2 regions of the Exiguobacterium sp. FD-YE-25-4 genome follow, and region 1 is predicted to be linked to the other one. Evidence: a T-box and tRNA genes for the amino acid it is inferred to sense, from the RefSeq annotation. Region 1 holds a T-box; the other holds one or more tRNA genes.
The links. A T-box is a leader RNA that pairs with one kind of tRNA and senses whether it is charged. The one in region 1 lies ahead of leuS (leucine--tRNA ligase), so its partner is inferred to be a tRNA-Leu.

Region 1 (9,710 bases):
CGATTTCACTCGCGCACAAATTGTCACGTCGTTTGGCAGAAGTTCGTAAGAACGGCACGCTCGCTTACCTTCGTCCTGATGGTAAGACACAAGTGACGGTCGAATACGACGAAGCGAACAACCCGGTTCGCATCGACACAATCGTCATCTCGACGCAACACGCCGAAGACATCACACTCGAACAAATCCAAGCTGATTTGAAAGAGCACGTCATCGACGCGGTCATCCCGTCTGAACTTATCGACGCGGATACAAAATACTTCATCAACCCGACTGGCCGTTTCGTCATCGGTGGACCACAAGGGGATGCAGGCCTTACAGGACGTAAAATCATCGTCGATACGTACGGTGGTTACGCTCGCCACGGCGGCGGCGCGTTCTCAGGTAAAGATCCAACCAAAGTTGACCGTTCAGCGGCGTACGCGGCTCGTTACGTAGCGAAAAACCTCGTTGCAGCGGGACTTGCTGACAAAGCAGAAGTTCAACTTGCTTACGCGATCGGCGTTGCCCACCCGGTATCGATCGCAGTCGACACGTTCGGCACAGGCAAATTGAGCGAGACTGAGCTCGTCGAACTCGTTCGCGAGAACTTCGACCTCCGTCCGGCCGGCATCATCAAGATGCTCGACCTTCGCCGTCCAATCTACAAGCAGACAGCAGCTTACGGCCACTTCGGTCGTACAGACGTTGAACTCCCATGGGAGCAAACGGATAAAGCGGCAGTGCTTGAAGAAGGCGCGAAACGCTTCGCATAAGACAGTAAAAACGACCTTTCTCAGCGAAAGGTCGTTTTTTTGTTAGGCTTGTGTTTTGTTGTCATTCGATGATTCGTTATTGCTTGATGACGTGTCGGATGAAGTTTCTTGCCCGAGCGCCGTATCTTTCGCATCGACGACTTTCTCGCCGATCGATTGAAGATCTGACTTCGCTTCTTGCGCCGTGCCGACGACTTTGTTCACGTCTTCTTTGACCGTGTCGACTTCACCAGCGACTTTCTCGTATACGTTTTGAACGTCAGTGGCAACTTCTTGGATGATTCCAGAAGCTGATTTCACTTGGTCGATGACTTGTGAGGCCTTTCCGGCTGGGTCTTGTTTGACTGTATCGACGAGACCGCCGACCGACGATTTCGCGCTCGAGAACGATTGTTTCGTGTTCTCACGGTTCGACGTGCTAAGTAAGGCGAGCAGACCGCCGACGAGGGCGCCGAGGAGCATCCCGGTCACGACGGTGATTTTAGGGCCACCTGCATTTGCTTGGTCAAACTGACGATTTGGATTGTTGGCTTGCTCTAGTTTTGGATCATGTTGTAGTTTCGGTTCCATAGTAACACTCCTTTTTGTAAGTTGGCATTGATACTCTTATACCCGAGTCAAAATGGAAAATAACGTCTTCCTTCATTTCGACATCAAAAAGTAATGAGCGGGCAGGATATTTTTTTGCTGATGGGGAATGATACTACTAGATTGGCCAAAAGGGGGATGCCGTTATGAAGATCAGGGAAGCCGTACCAGAAGATGCCGCCACCATCCGCGATATTGCGCTCGCAACGGTCAGTGAACAAGACGAGGTTCGTTCAAAAGTAATGGAACGGGCTTATCAGCAAGAAGAGATCGTCCGCGCCATCAGTTCAAGCGAGGAAGCGAAAGAGCAGTTGTTCATTGTCGGTGAAGCCGAAGGCGACGTCATCGGGTTCTATCATGCGATCGACCGCGGGGATACGTGGGAAGTGCTCCGGCTCTATCTTCATCCGACCCATCACCGACAAGGTCTCGGAACGGCCTTATTGTCTCATCTGCGCGAACGTAAAGTTCAACCAATCGAACTGTACGTCGAGAGTTCGAACGAGCAGGCGATCGCCTTTTTGAACCATGAGGCGTTCATCGAATTGAATCGGATTCAAGAGGAAGTGTACGACCAACCGATGGAACTGATTCATTTGCGCTATGACCCGAGCTAAGACCCTAGACGGATTTTCTGACAAACATCAGTCTCGGCTGATGTTTTTTGTTAGTATAAAAACATGGACATAATAAAATGAGGTGACAGTATGACATACGAAGAAGAATCACGAAAAGGGGTCATCGTGATCGTCTATCCGCTCCAGTTCACGTCACGCTTGAGCGAGGCGTTTTTAGGACGGTTACGTGACGAATATGAAGTTCTCGTCGTGACCGGACAGACGGTCGGCTTGACGGCGGAAGACCATAAGCTGTTAATCAAGAACACGCTACGCGAGGCGAGCCAGTACAAACTGCCGATTCACGTCATCGCCTTCAGTCTCGGGGCGTTGTTAACGAACCGATTGCTCCAGGAATACGATGTGCCGCTCGGCAGTTTGACGTATATCTCACCCTTGTTCGATTGGCATCCGTCCCGCCAAATCGGCGGATTGAAACAAGTCGTCGCGAGTGCGGTCGACCGTTTCCGTCCGGATTTGCCGCTCGGCATGATGACGTTCATGGGTGCAGGCGAAGAGTCCTCCCGCTTCGGTGAGATCACCTACGGGCAATACCGGGAAATCGAGGAAGAGATCGTCGAGCACCAAGAAGAGAAGAAACATTTGCCGCGCCTCCCACTCGCTTGCTTCTATGCGCCGGACGACCGCTTCGCCGATGTGAAGCTGACGCTCAACGTCTGTCGAAAAATCGGCGGCGATCAAGTGTACATCCGCCGGCTCGAAGGCTTCCCGCATTTCGGCTATGAACGACTGAACACGAAGTTCGCGGAGACGCTCATCACGTTTTATGAATTGATTCGAGAATGACAAAACAGGCGACTCGCTCGAGTCGCCTGTTTTCATGCACGTTTTTCAATCGCCACGATGAACGGGGGATGATTGATTTGATTGATGAAGCCGTAACGGAGGACGCCGGCCCGCTTTTGGTCGAGTGCCTCGACGTAGGCGAGTACCTCGTCGCGCTCGATTTTGCCGCTATCATGGCCATGATAGATGACGACGACGATGACACCACCGACGGCCATGACGTCGAGCAGTTGCTCGAGGGCGTCGATGGTCGTATTGCCCGTCGTCGTGACCGACTTGTCGCTTCCCGGTAAATAACCGAGGTTGAACACGGCGGCTGTGATCGGGCGTGTCTCGTCCGCTACAATTTCTCGGACGGTGTCGTGGCTGTCGTGGATGACAGTGACGCGGTCCGTCAATGCTGCTTCCTCGATGCGAATGCGTGTCGCCTCGACCGCCGCTGCTTGGACATCAAACGCGTAGACGTGTCCCGTCGCCTCGACGAGTTCGGCTAAAAACAATGTATCGTGCCCGTTGCCGGCCGTCATATCGATGGCGACGGCACCAGGTGTGACGTGTTCACGGAGTAGGTACTTCGCGAACGGTAAGACTCTCATTAATCCCATGGCTCTCATCCTTCTTTTTTCCTTGGAAGGAATCACGACGCACCAGTTCGGCATCGATGGCGTTCAAGACGGCCATCTTGTGCCGGCTCCACGTCGGACCGATCAACAGATCCGGTGGCCCGTCACCGGTCAACCGATGGATGACGATCTCGGGTGGTAACGTCTCAAGCTGGTCGCAGACGAGGGAGACGTAAGTCGTCTCGTCCATGAGCTCGAGCAATCCTTTTTCGTACTGACGGGCGAGTGGCGTGTGCTTCAAGACGTGGAGCAAATGGATCTTGATTCCTTGTATGTCCATTTTAGCAACTTCTCGCGCCGTGTCGAGCATCATCTCTGTCGTCTCGCCAGGGAGACCGTTAATGATATGGACAACCACGTTTATATTGCGTCGGCGGAGCTTGGCGAGACCTTCGAGGAACGTCTTGTAGTCATGGCCACGATTGATTTTTTTCGCTGTCACATCGTGAATCGTCTGTAGGCCGAGTTCGATCGTGAGGGACGTCCGCTCATTCAACTCGGCGAGATAGTCGACGACGTCGTCCGGCAGACAGTCCGGCCGGGTCGCAATCGATAGACCGACGACACCTTCCTCTTTAAGGGCAGGCTCGAACAATTCCCGGAGCCGGGCGACGGGGGCATACGTGTTGCTGAACGCTTGGAAGTAAGCGATGTAGCGGGCTTCTTTCCACTTTCGATGCAACCGAGCTTTCACTTCGGCAAATTGGACCGGGATCGGATCGCAGGCGTTGCCGGCAAAATCACCGCTGCCGTCGTCCGAACAGAACGTACAGCCGCCCTTCGAGACGAGCCCGTCCCGGTTCGGACAAGTGAAAGCGCCGTCGAGCGGTACCTTGAACACTTTCCCGCCGAACTCACGGCGATATGCTTCATTTAATTTGTGGTATCTGGCGTCACCAAATGGATGTTGCATGAATATCCTCTCCTTCTTTGCTCATGCTATCACAAGCTTTCCTCGTGTTTACTTCATAATAAGTAATTTTTCTTGACAGTTATGGGGCGTTCCGTTAGCTTGGAGAAGGACTTATTCTTGATTCGGCCGTCGTGCCGAATTTTTATCGTTAAACGGGAATGAAAGGAGTAACTGGTATGAACAATAAAATGCCGATTTCGGTATGGATTTTGGTCATTGCGATGGCGCTCAATACAACGGCGGCGTCTTTTTTATGGCCATTTAACACACTCTATATAAATGGATATTTAGGCGAATCGATGACGCTCGCAGGGATTGCCCTCCTCGTCAACTCGGCGCTCGCCATCGCTGGGAACTATATCGGGGGCACGCTGTTTGACCGGATTGGCGGGAAGCGGACGCTCATCCTCGCGGTCGGGCTGTTGCTCGCGAGCTCGCTCGGCTTCTTGTTGTTTCATGCCACATTCCTCGGTTACTTGGGCTGGCTTGGATTGATTGGGTTTTCGGGTGGCCTCGTCTTCCCGACCGTGTACGCGTTCGCCGGCTTGATTTGGCCGGAAGGCGGACGCCGTTCGTTCAACGCGATCTATGTTGCTCAAAACGTCGGGGTCGCCCTCGGGACGGCGATGAGCGGGCAAATCGCGCGCATCGACATCGAGTGGATCTTTTACGCGAACTTCTTCTTATCGGTCTTGTTCGTCGTCGTCCTCTTATTCGGGCTCCGTTATTTGAAAGACCCGGCCCGTCCGGTCGTCCAATCGCAGCTTGAGGCTGCGGCGACGACGTTGTCCGGCGCGACGATGAAATCGATGTGGTTCGTCGCCATCGGTTACGCGGCCCTTTGGTTCGTTTACGTGCAGTGGCAAGGCACGATCGCTGTCCATTCGAAAGACCTCGGCGTGACAATCAGCCAGTATTCGCTCCTTTGGACGGTGAACGGCGCCTTGATCGTGTTCGCTCAACCGCTCCTCAACCGGGCCCTTCGTTACTTTGAAGACGATTTGAAGAAACAACTCATCGTTGGCGCCGTTATTTTCCTCGCCGCCTTCGCGGTCGTTCCGTTCGCGGGGGGCTTTACGATGTTCATGGTCGCGATGGTCGTCATGACGATCGGGGAGATGTTCATTTGGCCGGCCGTTCCGACGATTGCCGCGAAACTCGCACCGCCGGGGAAAGCAGGACAGTTCCAAGGACTCGTCAATATCGCGGCCTCGGTCGGTCGGATGATCGGCCCGACCTTATCGGGCCTCGTCTATGACGTATTCGGCATCGGTGCCGTCTTCACAATGCTATTCTTGCTCACGGCCATCGCGCTCGCGTTCTTCATTTTCATGAAAGACATCCGAGTGCCTGAAAAATCAAGTTGACGCTCTAAAACAGATTGGGCTAAAATGAACGAGTGAGATCATACACATGCGTAGAAGAGGAATAGTATCGTGACGTCTGTATTTGTAGAGAGCCGGTGGGTGGTGTGAACCGGTATATGGACTGCGAGAACTCGCCTTGGAGCAGTTCGCCTGAACAAACAGTAGGGTGAACCGGAGTTACGCCTCGTTACCGGCGTCTCAAGTGGCAGAAATGCAACATGGGTGGTACCGCGGAGAGCTTTCAAGCCTTTCGTCCCATTACCGGGGCGGAAGGCTTTTTATTATGCAGAGGAGGATGAATTTTGGATTATTTTAAACATCAAGACATCGAGCCGAAATGGCAAAAACGTTGGGACGAGAAAGATGCATTCCGGACGACAGAAGACCCGGACAAGGAGTGTTTCTACGTCCTTGACATGTTCCCATATCCATCAGGAGCCGGCCTTCACGTTGGTCACCCGGAAGGTTACACGGCGACGGACATCATCGCCCGCATGAAACGGATGCAAGGCTTCAATGTTCTCCATCCAATGGGTTGGGACGCGTTCGGTCTTCCGGCCGAGCAATATGCCCTCGACACAGGGAATGACCCGCGCGAGTTCACAGAGCGCAACATCGGCACATTCCGCCGCCAGTTGAAAGAGCTCGGTTTCTCATACGATTGGGATCGTGAAATCAGCACGACCGACCCGAAATACTACAAGTGGACGCAATGGATTTTCACACAGCTCCATGACCGCGGACTCGCCTACGTCGATGAAGTCGCCGTCAACTGGTGCCCGGCCCTCGGGACGGTACTCGCCAACGAAGAAGTCATCGACGGCTTGTCAGAGCGCGGCAGCCATCCGGTTTACCGTGTCCCGATGAAGCAATGGGTGCTCCGCATCACGGAATACGCAGAGCGTTTGCTCGATGATTTAGAAGGGCTTGACTGGCCAGACAGCGTCAAAGAGATGCAACGCAACTGGATCGGCAAGTCGGTCGGGGCCGAAGTCGATTTCAAAGTCGACGGTCACGAAAAAGTCGTCACGGTGTTCACGACACGTCCGGACACACTTTACGGCGCGACATACGTCACGCTCGCACCGGAGCACCCGTTCGTGAAAGCCATCGCGACACCGGAACAAACCGTCGCCATCGAGGCGTACGTCGAAGAAGTCTCGAAAAAAACGGATCTCGAGCGGACCGATCTTGCCAAAGAGAAAACAGGCGTGTTTACTGGCGCTTACGCGATCAACCCGGTCAATGGTGAGAAGCTTCCAATCTGGATTGCTGACTACGTGTTGTCAACGTATGGTACAGGTGCGGTCATGGCCGTTCCTGGACATGATGAGCGCGACTATGAGTTCGCGAAGACGTTTGACCTTCCAATCCGTGAAGTCGTCACCGGCGGCAACTTGGATGAGGCGGCTTACGTCGAGGATGGCGTCCACGTCAACTCAGGTAGCTTGGACGGTCTCAATAAAGCCGACGCGATCGCCAAGATCATCGAAGAGCTTGAACTTGCCGGCACTGGCCGTGCGAAGACGACGTATCGTCTCCGCGACTGGTTGTTCAGCCGTCAGCGCTATTGGGGCGAGCCGATTCCAATCGTTCATATGGAAGATGGCACGCTCAAGACGGTCCCGGTCGAAGACCTCCCGCTCGAACTCCCGATTATCGATGAAATCAAACCGTCGGGTACGGGTGAATCGCCGCTTGCGAACGCAGACGAGTGGTTGACGTACACGGATCCAGTGACGGGTGAGAAGGGTCGTCGCGAGACAAACACGATGCCACAATGGGCCGGCAGCTGCTGGTACTACATTCGCTTCATCGATCCGCACAATGAAGACATGATCGCGGACCCAGAGAAGTTGAAGCGTTGGCTTCCGGTCGATTTGTATATCGGTGGTACGGAGCACGCGGTCCTACACTTGCTCTACGCTCGTTTCTGGCACAAAGTGCTCTACGATATCGGCATCGTCCCGACAAAAGAGCCGTTCCAAAAACTCTATAACCAAGGGATGATCCTTGGTGAGAACAACGAGAAGATGTCGAAATCGAAAGGGAACGTCGTCAACCCGGATGACATCATCAAGTCGCACGGAGCCGACACGCTTCGTCTTTACGAGATGTTCATGGGACCACTCGATGCGGCCATCGCTTGGTCGACGAACGGTCTCGACGGCGCTCGTCGCTTCCTTGACCGTGTCTGGCGTTTGTTCGATCAGACAGAGCTTCAAGACGTCGCGCCGACTGCCGACTTCGAACGGACGTACCATCAGACGGTGAAGAAAGTGACAGAAGATTATGAGGCGCTCCGTTTCAACACGGCGATCTCGCAACTCATGGTCTTCATCAACGAAGCGTATAAACAAGACACGCTTCCGAAACAAGAAATGGTCAACTTCGTTAAGATGCTCGCCCCGGTCGCGCCACACTTGGCCGAAGAGTTGTGGGAGCGTCTCGGCATGACGGAAGACTTGACGTATGCGGCATGGCCGAAGTTTGATGAGTCGAAACTCGTCAGCGACACGATTGAAGTCGTCATCCAAGTGAACGGCAAGCTTCGTGCGAAGATGCACGTGGCCCGCGACGCTTCGAAAGAAGCGCTCGAGGCCGATGCGCTCGCGAACGAACGCGTTCAAGAGTTCACGGAAGGGAAGACGGTCCGCAAAGTGATCGTCGTTCCAGGTAAGCTCGTCAATATCGTCGTTGGATAAGCAAAGGAATGTGTGACATTGTCACACGTTCCTTTCTTTTGTATGATGTCGTTTTCTTTTCGGGGCGGGTTTGTTACACTAAAGGGCGATACTGCATGTAAAGGGGACGAAACGTCCATGAAACGTTCTTACGTACTATATACGACGCTGTTTGCCGTCGTCGTCGGTGTGATTTTGTGCTATGTGTTCGTCTTTTCGGACGAGGATATTCAAAGCCAAATCGCCTCGACGTTTGAAAAAATAGAGATTCAAACGAGTCACCAAGCGACATCTGTACCTCCCGTCGAAGCCTCGCCGGACGAGGAGGATATCGATACGACCGATGCCCTCGAACAGATTCAACAGCTCGACGAAGTGTACTATAGTGACACGATTGGGTCATATCTCGTCTTGACGAAAAATAAAGAATTTTTCGAAGTGAGCGGGAACGCCAATCGCGTGAACGCGTCACTCATCCTCAGCAACGAAGGACAGCCCTACCGGTTCGGCGAGTTCATCGGTATGCGCATGATTTCCGAGGACAAGATTTATGCCGTCACGGCGAATGGGGTTCTCGTGACAATCGAGCGTGAAGAAGGCCGGTGGACGGAACAACGACGCAAATTGATTAAAGGAATCGCCTCGACAGACCGATTGTTCGGCCTCGGTTATGACGAGGAAACGAAACGACTGATCATCATGAGCCGTTTGGCGGACACGCCGGACGTGGAACTGTTATACGTCCAAGAACGGACGCTCGAGGATGAGACGGCCACCGACGCTGAAGCGAAGCCAGAGACAGAAGAAACAGCCGATGCGACCGAGACGGATGCGACGACCGAAGTGGATTCAGACGCCGATACGGCGACCACGGCTGATGAGGCAGACGCCGAAGAAGCGCCAGCGCCTGAGACGGAGTGGGCCATTGAGTCGAGAAAACCGCTCACGACCGAAGGAATGAGCGCCTCGATTCAACAGAAGTTCGAGAACTTCCGCGGTGTCGGCCTCGTCGAACGCCAGGGACGCATTTACGTCCTCGATTCAGAAGAACTCGTCCTCTACACGATCAACCCGGATGAAGGGACGATGAACGGACAGATGGTCACTCCTCGTGTGTACGGGTCGACCGGTATGTTTTTACAAGACAATGAAATTTTCGCCATCGTGCGACCAGATGTGTTCGACCTTGACGATTTCGTCTCGGTCGACTGATAGGAGAGGATCATATGAGCAAACGCTATTTCTATGAAGAAGTTCGCCAATTCCATGAGACGTTCGGGCACCCGGAAGCGAGTGCGCCACAGCCGCTCGAGTTAGACCGGGCCGTCAAACGTTCGGTCTGGACGGCAGAAGAGG
Region 2 (9,710 bases), 1.2 Mb from region 1:
GGCTTTGATCTAGTCTAACGGTTTGAGTGAATTGATGAGTCTTCAGTTTTGAGAGAACAATCTCTTAAAAAATATTGACGTTATGACTAAATAATGTTAATATAATACTTGTCTGGTGGCGATAGCGAAGCGGCCACACCCGTTCCCATGCCGAACACGGAAGTTAAGCGCTTCAGCGCCGAAAGTAGTTGGGGGTCTCCCCCTGTGAGGATAGGACGCTGCCAGGCAAGATCGTTCCGCAATAGCTCAGTGGTAGAGCAACCGGCTGTTAACCGGTAGGTCGTAGGTTCAAATCCTACTTGCGGAGCCACTTTTCTCTTTTTGGAGAGCTGTCCGAGTGGCCGAAGGAGCACGATTGGAATTCGTGTAGGCGGCAAAACCGTCTCAAGGGTTCGAATCCCTTGCTCTCCGCCAGTTTTTCAATCCAAGATATGGCCCGTTGGTCAAGCGGTTAAGACACCGCCCTTTCACGGCGGTAACACGGGTTCGAATCCCGTACGGGTCACCATTTAAAGTTTTATATCGTCGCGGGGTGGAGCAGTCTGGTAGCTCGTCGGGCTCATAACCCGAAGGTCGTTGGTTCAAATCCAGCCCCCGCAATTATCAGTGGTCCTGTGGTGTAGTGGTTAACATGCCTGCCTGTCACGCAGGAGATCGCGGGTTCGAATCCCGTCAGGACCGCCATTTTTTGATTAAATTACTACATACATGGCTTTGTAGCTCAGTTGGTAGAGCAAAGGACTGAAAATCCTTGTGTCGGCGGTTCGATTCCGTCCAAAGCCACCATGTGGGGGGGTAGCGAAGTGGCTAAACGCGGCGGACTGTAAATCCGCTCCCTCGGGTTCGGCGGTTCGAATCCGCCCCCCCCCACCACTTAGGGGCATAGTTTAGCGGTAGAACTACGGTCTCCAAAACCGTCAGCGCGGGTTCGATTCCTGCTGCCCCTGCTTCTTAATATCATTATGGCGATTGTGGCGAAGTGGTTAACGCACCGGATTGTGATTCCGGCATTCGAGGGTTCAATTCCCTTCAGTCGCCCCATTTTATTGGGCTGTAGCCAAGTGGTAAGGCATCGGATTTTGATTCCGACATGCGTAGGTTCGATCCCTTCCAGCCCAGCCATTATGCGGAAGTAGTTCAGTGGTAGAATACGACCTTGCCAAGGTCGGGGTCGCGGGTTCGAATCCCGTCTTCCGCTCCATTCAATTTGGCGCCATAGCCAAGTGGTAAGGCAGAGGACTGCAACTCCTCTATCGTCGGTTCGATTCCGACTGGCGCCTCCAACATAATATGCCGGTGTGGCGGAATTGGTAGACGCGCACGACTCAAAATCGTGTTCCTCTGGAGTGTCGGTTCGACTCCGACCACCGGTATCCGTAGATCCTAGCTGAGGCTAGGGTCTTTTTTGTGTATCTAAAACCAAGAAGAATGGAGAAAGGGAAGCGACGCATAAAGAATAGGGCAGAAGTGTTAAGAAGCTGAACTATGAAAGGTACACTCGTGTCAGAGCTTTTTGCATCAATCAAAAAAGAATCATCATTGAGATGATTCTTTATATGACGTGTACGTCGTTTCTTCCAACGTGTTCAAGTATTCAGGTCCGAAGTTGTTCAAAATAAAGAGTTCTTCTTCATTCTTGGTAGCTAATCCATTCGAGAACCCTCTACTCGCTTGGAGGAAGTGCAACAAACGATCTTGTTCCTTGTCTGCTTGAGAGAAGTCACCTTGCGACCAGTGATCGAGCATCGTTTTCAATTCCGAGTACATACTGTCACCAATTTTGAATTTAGTTTTTAGGAGCTCCAAATAGTCAGCGGACTGTTGTATATTGTCTGGGGTCATCGGAATCGCTCCCCATTTGGAACGGGCCGATATTTTTTGATGTGTCATCAAGTGCATGTTTTTAATCAATCCAGTTCGGCTCGGTTTCTCTTCATTGAAGGAGACCTCCAATTCAACACGCGTCTTTGCGGTGGAGTTGCCTCTCCGATCTAATGGGTCTTCTTTAGAAACTTCGATTTGTAACTCTTTGACTCGCTTTGCATATTTGTCATCAAGGTCTTTATTTTCGACGCCTTGACTCAAATTTTTATAGAACGTATAGCTGACAAAGAAGACTGGGATAAGCAAGATAAAGACGCTCGCCATGATGATTAATCGCTTAGGTGTGATCAAATTTTTTAATTTCTGAAACAATAACATTTCCTCCTATCTCTACATAATTGGAGTCTAACACACTTTATGTATTAATAATTCCATATAAGGAATTTTAATGGAAATTATTGAGACAGAAATAATAATTGATTCAATTACTGGTACGGAATGAACGATTTATTCTATATGATGTGATATAATTACCTGGTAATAATATCTTTATGACAAATTGATTCTTATGGCGATGGATGCCGTCGTCACTATCATAGTGTAGTTGGTTTCATATTTCATTTTTGTTGTCGTCAACGCTGTATGCAATTGAGGAGGAAGTTGTACATGAGTAAAGAAAAAATCGCCCAGCTCCGGAAACACGTCTCGCCGTTTGAAAAGGCCGATGTGAAGAAGAGCGTCCGGCAGATGATCAACACGATCTTGCCGTTTCTTGCCGCCTGGATTCTTGCCTATCAGGCGCTCCAAATTTCGGTCTTCTTGACCATTCCGCTCGCCATCGTGGCAGCAGGCTTCGTCGTCCGGATGTTCATCATTTTCCACGACTGCACGCATGGTTCGTTTTTCAAAAATAAGAAAGCGAACGCCATCGTCGGGACGATCATGGGTATCTTGACGTTATTCCCGTATGAGAAGTGGAAACGAGAGCATTCGATTCATCATGCCTCGAGTGGGAATTTAGATAAGCGGGGAGTCGGTGACATTTGGGTCATGACAATCGAAGAGTACGTCGAAGCTTCGAAGTGGACTCGTCTCCAATATCGTCTCTATCGTAACCCGCTCGTCATGTTCGGCCTTGGACCTTTGTTCCTGATCCTTATCACGAGCCGCTTCAACCGGAAAGACGCACGTAAGAAAGAGCGCAACAACACGTATCTCATCAACCTGTCTCTCGTCGTGCTCTACGCACTCGTCATCGCGCTCGTCGGATGGAAAGCATTCTTGATCGTTCAAGGAACGACGATGTTCACGGCAGGCGTCCTCGGGATTTGGTTGTTCTATGTCCAACATACGTTCGAAGACTCGTATTTTGAGGACGAGAGCGAATGGGATTATGTGAAAGCAGCAATTGAAGGGAGCTCGTATTATGAGTTGCCTAAAGTGTTGCAGTGGGTGACGGGAAACATTGGTTTCCATCACGTGCATCATTTGAGCCCACGCGTACCGAACTATAACCTTGAACAAGCCCATACGGCGACACCGCCGCTCCAGAAAGCGACGACAATCGGTCTGTTCTCTAGTTTGAAATCGCTGCGCTATAAGCTATATGATGCTAAAAACAAGACGTTCGTCACGTTCCGAGATATTAAACATTTGCTTCGGGAACCAAAAACATCGTCATTGTAATAGAACTTCCTGCCGACAGAGTCGGCAGGATATTTTTATACCGCGACGTTTATCTTATAGTGAGATATGGTTTGAAGAAGAGAGATAAGGGAATTATATGTATTCATACACCATAAGTATAGATTTCATAAGCTATCAAATAAATTTCTTCAAAAGTATTGACTTCCTAAAGGTATAGATGTATATTGATTGTAGTCGCTTTTACAGACGACTCATTTGAACCATGCGGGTGTAGTTTAATGGTAAAACCTCAGCCTTCCAAGCTGATGACGAGAGTTCGATTCTCTTCACCCGCTTCATCATCTCTCTGCCGACTGGCGGGGAGATTTTTTGTATGCGAAAATAGACACGAAAGAGGTGATTCGATGAACGGGATGGACCCGGAGACACTCAAACAGAAGATTGTAGCATATGCGACGACGATCGGGATTGACGAGTTGAAAGTGACGACCGCCGACCCGTTCATCGTCATGAAGCAACGTCTCGTGAAGCAGCAAGAGAAGGGATTCGCCTCGGGGTTCGAGGAGCCTGACTTGGACAAACGGACGACGCCGACGCTGTTGCTCGACGAAGCGCAGTCGATCATCGCCATCGCCATCGCGTATCCGAGCAAATTGAAAGATGCGCCGCGAAGTGTTGCCGATGAACGGCGGGGCTTGTTCGCCCGGGCATCGTGGGGGCTCGACTACCATCGCGCCGTCGGCTCAAGGCTCGAGCAGCTGCAAGCGTATATTGAACAGCTCGTCCCGGGCGTCCGGACACGCTCGATGGTCGACACGGGAGAACTCGTTGACCGTGCCGTCGCCGAACGGGCCGGAATCGGCTTCAGCGGCAAGAACTGTTCCATCATTTCGCCCGAGAAGGGGTCGTACCTTTATTTAGGGGAGATGATCCTGGACACATACTTACCACCGGACGAGATGATTGAGGACGGCTGTGGCGAGTGTACGAAATGTATGACGGCTTGTCCGACGACGGCACTCATCGAACCAGGTGTTCTCGATGCCAAACGTTGTATCGCCTATTTGACGCAAATGAAGACACTTATGCCACGCGAGTTTCGTTCGAAGCTCGGTGGGCGGCTTTACGGTTGCGACACGTGCCAACAAGTCTGTCCGTATAATCGGAAAAAAGATTGGCGCCATCATGAGGAACTGCTTCCTGAAGCTGAAATCGTCAAACCGTTGCTCGTCCCGTTACTGAACTTGAGCAATCGGGAGTTCAAAGCGAAGTTTGGCCATCTGTCTGGCGCATGGCGCGGCAAAAAGCCGATTCAGCGAAATGCGATTTTAGCGTTGGCCCATTATCGGGAACCATCGGCCGTGCCGGTGCTCGAAGACTTTATTCGACAAGATGAGCGCGAAGACATGCGGGCGACGGCCGTCTGGGCGATTGGTGCGATTCTCGGAGCCGAAGCCGAGACGATTTATCGACAAATCGAGTCGACGGAGACGTCTGAGCTCGTACATGAAGAGATTCGATTGTTCCGAGAGGAGTGGGACCGTGAAGACCGTGTCATCTAAATGGGGTACATTGGCGTATGAATTGAACGCGCAAGGGAAGCTATGCGCGTTAGACTTTGCGGAGACGGAAGCAGATGACGGATCGGCGCCGAGTTGGCTGACCGACCTGATTGAACGCGTGGAGCAAAATGGGCTTCAACCGTCTGACTGCGAGTGGATCGAGATGAAGGGGACCGTCTTCCAACAAGAAGTATGGGATGCGTTATTGACGATCCCATTCGGGGAAACGCGTTCGTATAAACAAATCGCTGAACAGATCGGCCGCCCGAAAGCGGTTCGGGCGGTCGGCCAGGCGTTGAACCGCAATCCGTTGCCCGTCATTTTCCCATGCCATCGCGTCGTCGGCAGCGGAGGGCAACTGACCGGGTTCGGAGGCGGCCTTCATCAAAAACAACGATTACTTGATCTCGAACAAGTGAAGTGAGGAGTAGATTATGGCAATCCATGTAGTAATGTTCCAACCAGAAATCCCGGCAAATACGGGTAACGTCTCGCGCACATGTGCGGCGACGAATTCCGTGCTCCATTTGATTCGTCCGTTAGGTTTCTCGACGGACGACAAAATGCTCAAACGGGCCGGGCTCGACTATTGGCAATTCGTCGACGTTCGTTATCACGACTCGCTCGATAAACTGTGGGCCAAACACCCGGACGGAGAGTTCTTCTACATTACCAAGTATGGGGAACAGTACCCAAGTGACCTCGATGTGTCTGCGGTTGATAAAGATTATTTCTTTGTCTTCGGACGCGAGACGAAAGGGTTGCCGATGGAAGTGATCGAGGACAACCTCGATCGCTGCATCCGTTTACCCCAATCGAACCTCGTTCGGTCGCTCAACGTCTCAAACACGGCGGCCATCATCGTTTATGAGGCGCTCCGTCAACAAGGATATGCTGGATTGAAATAAAAAAAGAGCCGGATTCGTGAGAATCTCGGCTCTTATTGATTACCTTCAGGTTTTCTGTTGTATCCAGCTGTGAAGATAGCTGCGAGGAAGACGACGCTGATTCCGACCATTAGTAACAAACCCATCTAAAAATCCCCCTTTTGTTCTCCGTGACTACGAATATTATAATATACTTGATAATAGATTTGCACTGAATATGAGAAATTCTTGTGAAATTGGAGCCGATATGAAAACAAACGTGTACTTGTTAAGCTATGCCCCGTTGATTGGGATCATTCTATTCTCGATGTCGCTCGCCATTGCCACGAGTGAGTATGTGATTCAATGGCTGACGCGTGTCGGCGTGTACAGCGAAATCATCGCCTTGTTGTCCGTCCAAGAGTCGAAAGTGCTCGTGCTCGTCGTGTTCTTTACCATTTACTTTATGCTGTTCAGCGCCTTCAAGCTCGTGGCCGACACGTTCAACCAACTCGGGTTCGCATTCTTTGCGCGTGAGACGAACGGTAGCTCGTTGCATCGGTTGAAGCCAGGCGCGACGATTTTTCTCGTCGGCTCAGGGATTAGCTTCTTGTTTTTAAATTCGCTGCTTGCGGTCATTGCGGTGCTGCTCGGCACGTTCGTTCTCTATTTGTTCTATTACATATGGCAAGTCAGCCAGTTGATGTCGACGTTTCGTGCCATCGGTCTACTGTTAATTCAAGCGATGATGTGGGCGATTCTTTTGAGCGGCCTCGCTTGGGCCATGCTCCGCTTGTTTAACTCGGTCGGGGATATCATTCTATGACGGTGAACACGACGATTTCCCTCATCCCGGCCGAAGAAGTCGTCCAGGAGTGGATGTCCTCGATGGTGCCACCGATGGACTTGTTTATGGCGGACGAGCATCTCGTGACGCAATTAGGCGCACGGGCGTCAGTGTTGATCATCCCGAAAGCAGAATTTGACACACACCCGTCTTACCGGGACGTCCGAGTCGCCAACGCCTATACGTATTGGACGATTGACCGGGAAGTGCCGTACGTCTTGCATGCGCCGCCTGGTTGGATCGAGACATTGCCGCCAGAGGTGAGACGAGATGTGCTCACGTATCAAGTTCAAGCCGGTCGCGGTCTCGTCTTTCCCGTCAGTGACGACATGTTGACCGATCACTTGTCTTCAGTCGTGATGTGGGATAACACACCTCATCTCGTGTTGCATCAAGCCGTCTGGCAAGCGATGACGGATGACACCCGTCGCCGACTCACGTTGACTTATGCAAGTGCGTGGGACGTTTGGACGGTGCATCCCGTCCCGCCGGTCTGTCCGGATCACATGAGACGCCTTGCCAACACCTTCCCGGTCACATCGGGTAGCAACTGTCTGGCGGCGACGCTGTTCGCTGTGACGGGAGAGGATTGGATCGCTTCGCAATGGGTCCATCCCGGCACGTTCCTCCAGACGCTCGGTCAGGCCGGTTACATGAGAATCGAGTCGGAACTGACCGAACGAGGGGACGTGCTCACGTTCGTCGATGATGCGGGTCGAATCCAACACGCGACATATTCGCTCGGAAACGGACTCTTCTTCAACAAGAACGGGCAGACGATGTTCAATCCGTGGAAGCTGATTCATGAGGATGAACTGTTTGAGTCATGGGGAAGTTACGGATGCCATACTTATCGAAAACAGCAATAAGGTCAGGGACAACTGTCCCTGACCTTATTTTAGCGATGGGCTTCTGTCCAAATGATGGCAGGATAGGCCCGATTGGCGAGTTCCGGGAACGGCCGCGGGGTATCGGCACCGAGCCAGATAGCCGTGATTGTCTCATCGGTCAAGCCGACGTACCACATGTCCTTATGCGAGTTCGTCGTACCGGTCTTGCCGCCGACATAAGGACGTTTGATTTGACCGGCATACCGTCCGGTCCCGTACGTCGTGACGGAAGACAACGCCTCGCGCATCGTCGCGACGGTCGATTTCGACCAGACGGCTTGTTGCGTCACACTTGGCGTGAGCGTTGGGGCTCCCGACTCGAAACGAATCTGTTTGATGGTTTGACCTGACACATAAACCCCTTGATTTAAGAACGGCGTATAGGCGGCGGCGAGTTCTTTCGGTGACACACCTTGGGTCAATCCGCCGAGCGCACTGGCCAGGCTGTTATCCGTTTTAGCGTCCCATTGGCTGAACATTAGGTCGGCCGTGGCGAACGCCGTTTCCTGGTCAATCGCGGTGAAGGCAGCGAGCGCCGGCGTGTTGTAAGAATACGCGACCGTATCACGGAACGATACATCGCCGAGGACGCGATTGCCGCTGTTCGTCGGACAATATGTTCCGTAACAGACCGGCCGGCCGTCAAGGATCGTATCGAGTTTCGCACCGGTCTCTTCGATGAAAGGCGCGAAGACGAGGACCGGCTTGATGGCCGAACCGGGTTGACGGAACGCTTGCGTGGCCCGGTTGAATTCACCGCTCTGAGTCATTTCTGAATCAACGAGGGCGACGATCCGGCCTTTCGGCGTCAATTCAGCATAGCCACCGTTTAAACCGTTCGGCAGTTTCGTCATCACTTGTTTTGCTTGTTGCTGTCGGGCGACAGACAGATACGTGTCGATCGTCGCTTGATTCGTCGCCAAGTAGTCTCTGGCCGCGTCTTCATCGAGGTCATAGCGTGAGCGGACGAGTCGAATCGCTTCTTTCATGACCGTATCCATATAATCGGGATAGCGGACGACGTGCTGGCGATAGGTCGCCTTCAGCTTCACACCGTGGTGCGTCTCGTAAGCTTGCTTCGATAGCACGCCGGCATCCCGCAGTTGAGTGAGGATGCGGTCCTTACGCTCATAAAATCCGGATGAAGGTTGGAGCGGATCATAGAGGGATGGATTGTTTGGTACGGTCAACAGGAAAGCGATTTGATTCCAATTTAAATCTTCGAGCGGACGAGCGAAGTACGTATCGGCAGCTGCTTGGATACCATAAACGTTATGTCCAAAGAAGATGACGTTACTGTAGGCGGTCATAATTTCTTTCTTACTATATTGTTTTTCCAGTGCTCGAGCGAGTAAAAGTTCTTTCACTTTACGTTCATATGTCCGCTCGTGCGTCAAATACACGTTACGAGCCAACTGCTGCGTGATCGTACTTCCGCCCTGTAATGACGATTCATTGGCGTTGTGAATGAACGCCCGGGCAATCCCGCCGAGGTCGTACCCGGGGTGGGCGTTGAACTTACGATCTTCGATGACCATGATCGCCTCCCGGATATGGGCCGGCAAGCGGGCGACGGAGACGTCATCACGTCGGCCGCTCAAATAGAGCTGTTCTGTCCCGCCTTTATACGTCAATGTGACGGCATGCTTCGAAGCGAGCGGGGCCGCATCGACCGTCTTTTCGCCCCACGTCAAAATCTGCTTCGTCTGTTCAATCTCCTCTTTCAACGCCCCGCTGATTGTCAGACCGGCGGCTAGCAAACCGGCAAAAAATAGTGTCCCAATCCACGCTCGCATCGTCTCACCTCTCTCTTTATTCATTATATCGTCAATCTTTCGATAAAATTCAAAATGTAAACGTTATCATATAATAATTTGAGCAGGAATACATTAGGAAATAGAGAAAGAGGGTAATAGATGTTTATATTATGAATTTAGGAGGCTGTACTATGAAGCAAGAAATGGTTGCGATGCTCCTCGCAGGAGGAGAAGGGAAACGACTCGGGCCTCTCACACGGAAGACAGCGAAGCCTGCTGTCAACTTTGGAGGGAAGTACCGGATCATCGATTTTCCA

Region 2: it encodes a tRNA-Leu, which carries the amino acid that the T-box ahead of leuS (leucine--tRNA ligase) is inferred to sense. The anticodon was not compared.

Annotation. Positions count from the first base shown of each region.
Region 1 is NZ_CM168041.1:1,958,412-1,968,121, reverse strand. Features, by position in the region: gene metK (methionine adenosyltransferase) at 1-755, shown strand, start outside; gene AC13H5_RS10170 (hypothetical protein) at 798-1,325, opposite strand; gene AC13H5_RS10165 (GNAT family N-acetyltransferase) at 1,490-1,960, shown strand; gene AC13H5_RS10160 (alpha/beta fold hydrolase) at 2,051-2,767, shown strand; gene mnmM (tRNA 5-(aminomethyl)-2-thiouridylate-methyltransferase MnmM) at 2,800-3,372, opposite strand; gene mnmL (tRNA modification radical SAM protein MnmL/YtqA) at 3,326-4,303, opposite strand; gene AC13H5_RS10145 (MDR family MFS transporter) at 4,480-5,670, shown strand; T-box leader at 5,713-5,931, shown strand; gene leuS (leucine--tRNA ligase) at 5,973-8,375, shown strand; gene AC13H5_RS10135 (hypothetical protein) at 8,493-9,566, shown strand; gene AC13H5_RS10130 (pyrophosphohydrolase domain-containing protein) at 9,581-9,710, shown strand, end outside.
Region 2 is NZ_CM168041.1:736,356-746,065, forward strand. Features, by position in the region: rRNA gene AC13H5_RS03775 (23S ribosomal RNA) at 1-12, shown strand, start outside; rRNA gene rrf (5S ribosomal RNA) at 112-227, shown strand; tRNA gene AC13H5_RS03785 (tRNA-Asn) at 236-310, shown strand; tRNA gene AC13H5_RS03790 (tRNA-Ser) at 324-414, shown strand; tRNA gene AC13H5_RS03795 (tRNA-Glu) at 434-508, shown strand; tRNA gene AC13H5_RS03800 (tRNA-Met) at 527-600, shown strand; tRNA gene AC13H5_RS03805 (tRNA-Asp) at 609-684, shown strand; tRNA gene AC13H5_RS03810 (tRNA-Phe) at 711-786, shown strand; tRNA gene AC13H5_RS03815 (tRNA-Tyr) at 790-873, shown strand; tRNA gene AC13H5_RS03820 (tRNA-Trp) at 877-947, shown strand; tRNA gene AC13H5_RS03825 (tRNA-His) at 966-1,041, shown strand; tRNA gene AC13H5_RS03830 (tRNA-Gln) at 1,048-1,122, shown strand; tRNA gene AC13H5_RS03835 (tRNA-Gly) at 1,127-1,201, shown strand; tRNA gene AC13H5_RS03840 (tRNA-Cys) at 1,210-1,283, shown strand; tRNA gene AC13H5_RS03845 (tRNA-Leu) at 1,293-1,373, shown strand; gene AC13H5_RS03850 (DUF6241 domain-containing protein) at 1,537-2,196, opposite strand; gene desA (Delta(5) desaturase DesA) at 2,491-3,510, shown strand; tRNA gene AC13H5_RS03860 (tRNA-Gly) at 3,736-3,806, shown strand; gene queG (tRNA epoxyqueuosine(34) reductase QueG) at 3,885-5,033, shown strand; gene AC13H5_RS03870 (methylated-DNA--[protein]-cysteine S-methyltransferase) at 5,023-5,457, shown strand; gene trmL (tRNA (uridine(34)/cytosine(34)/5-carboxymethylaminomethyluridine(34)-2'-O)-methyltransferase TrmL) at 5,468-5,941, shown strand; gene AC13H5_RS03880 (DUF5366 family protein) at 6,168-6,725, shown strand; gene AC13H5_RS03885 (hypothetical protein) at 6,722-7,615, shown strand; gene AC13H5_RS03890 (transglycosylase domain-containing protein) at 7,645-9,432, opposite strand; gene AC13H5_RS03895 (glucose-1-phosphate adenylyltransferase) at 9,585-9,710, shown strand, end outside.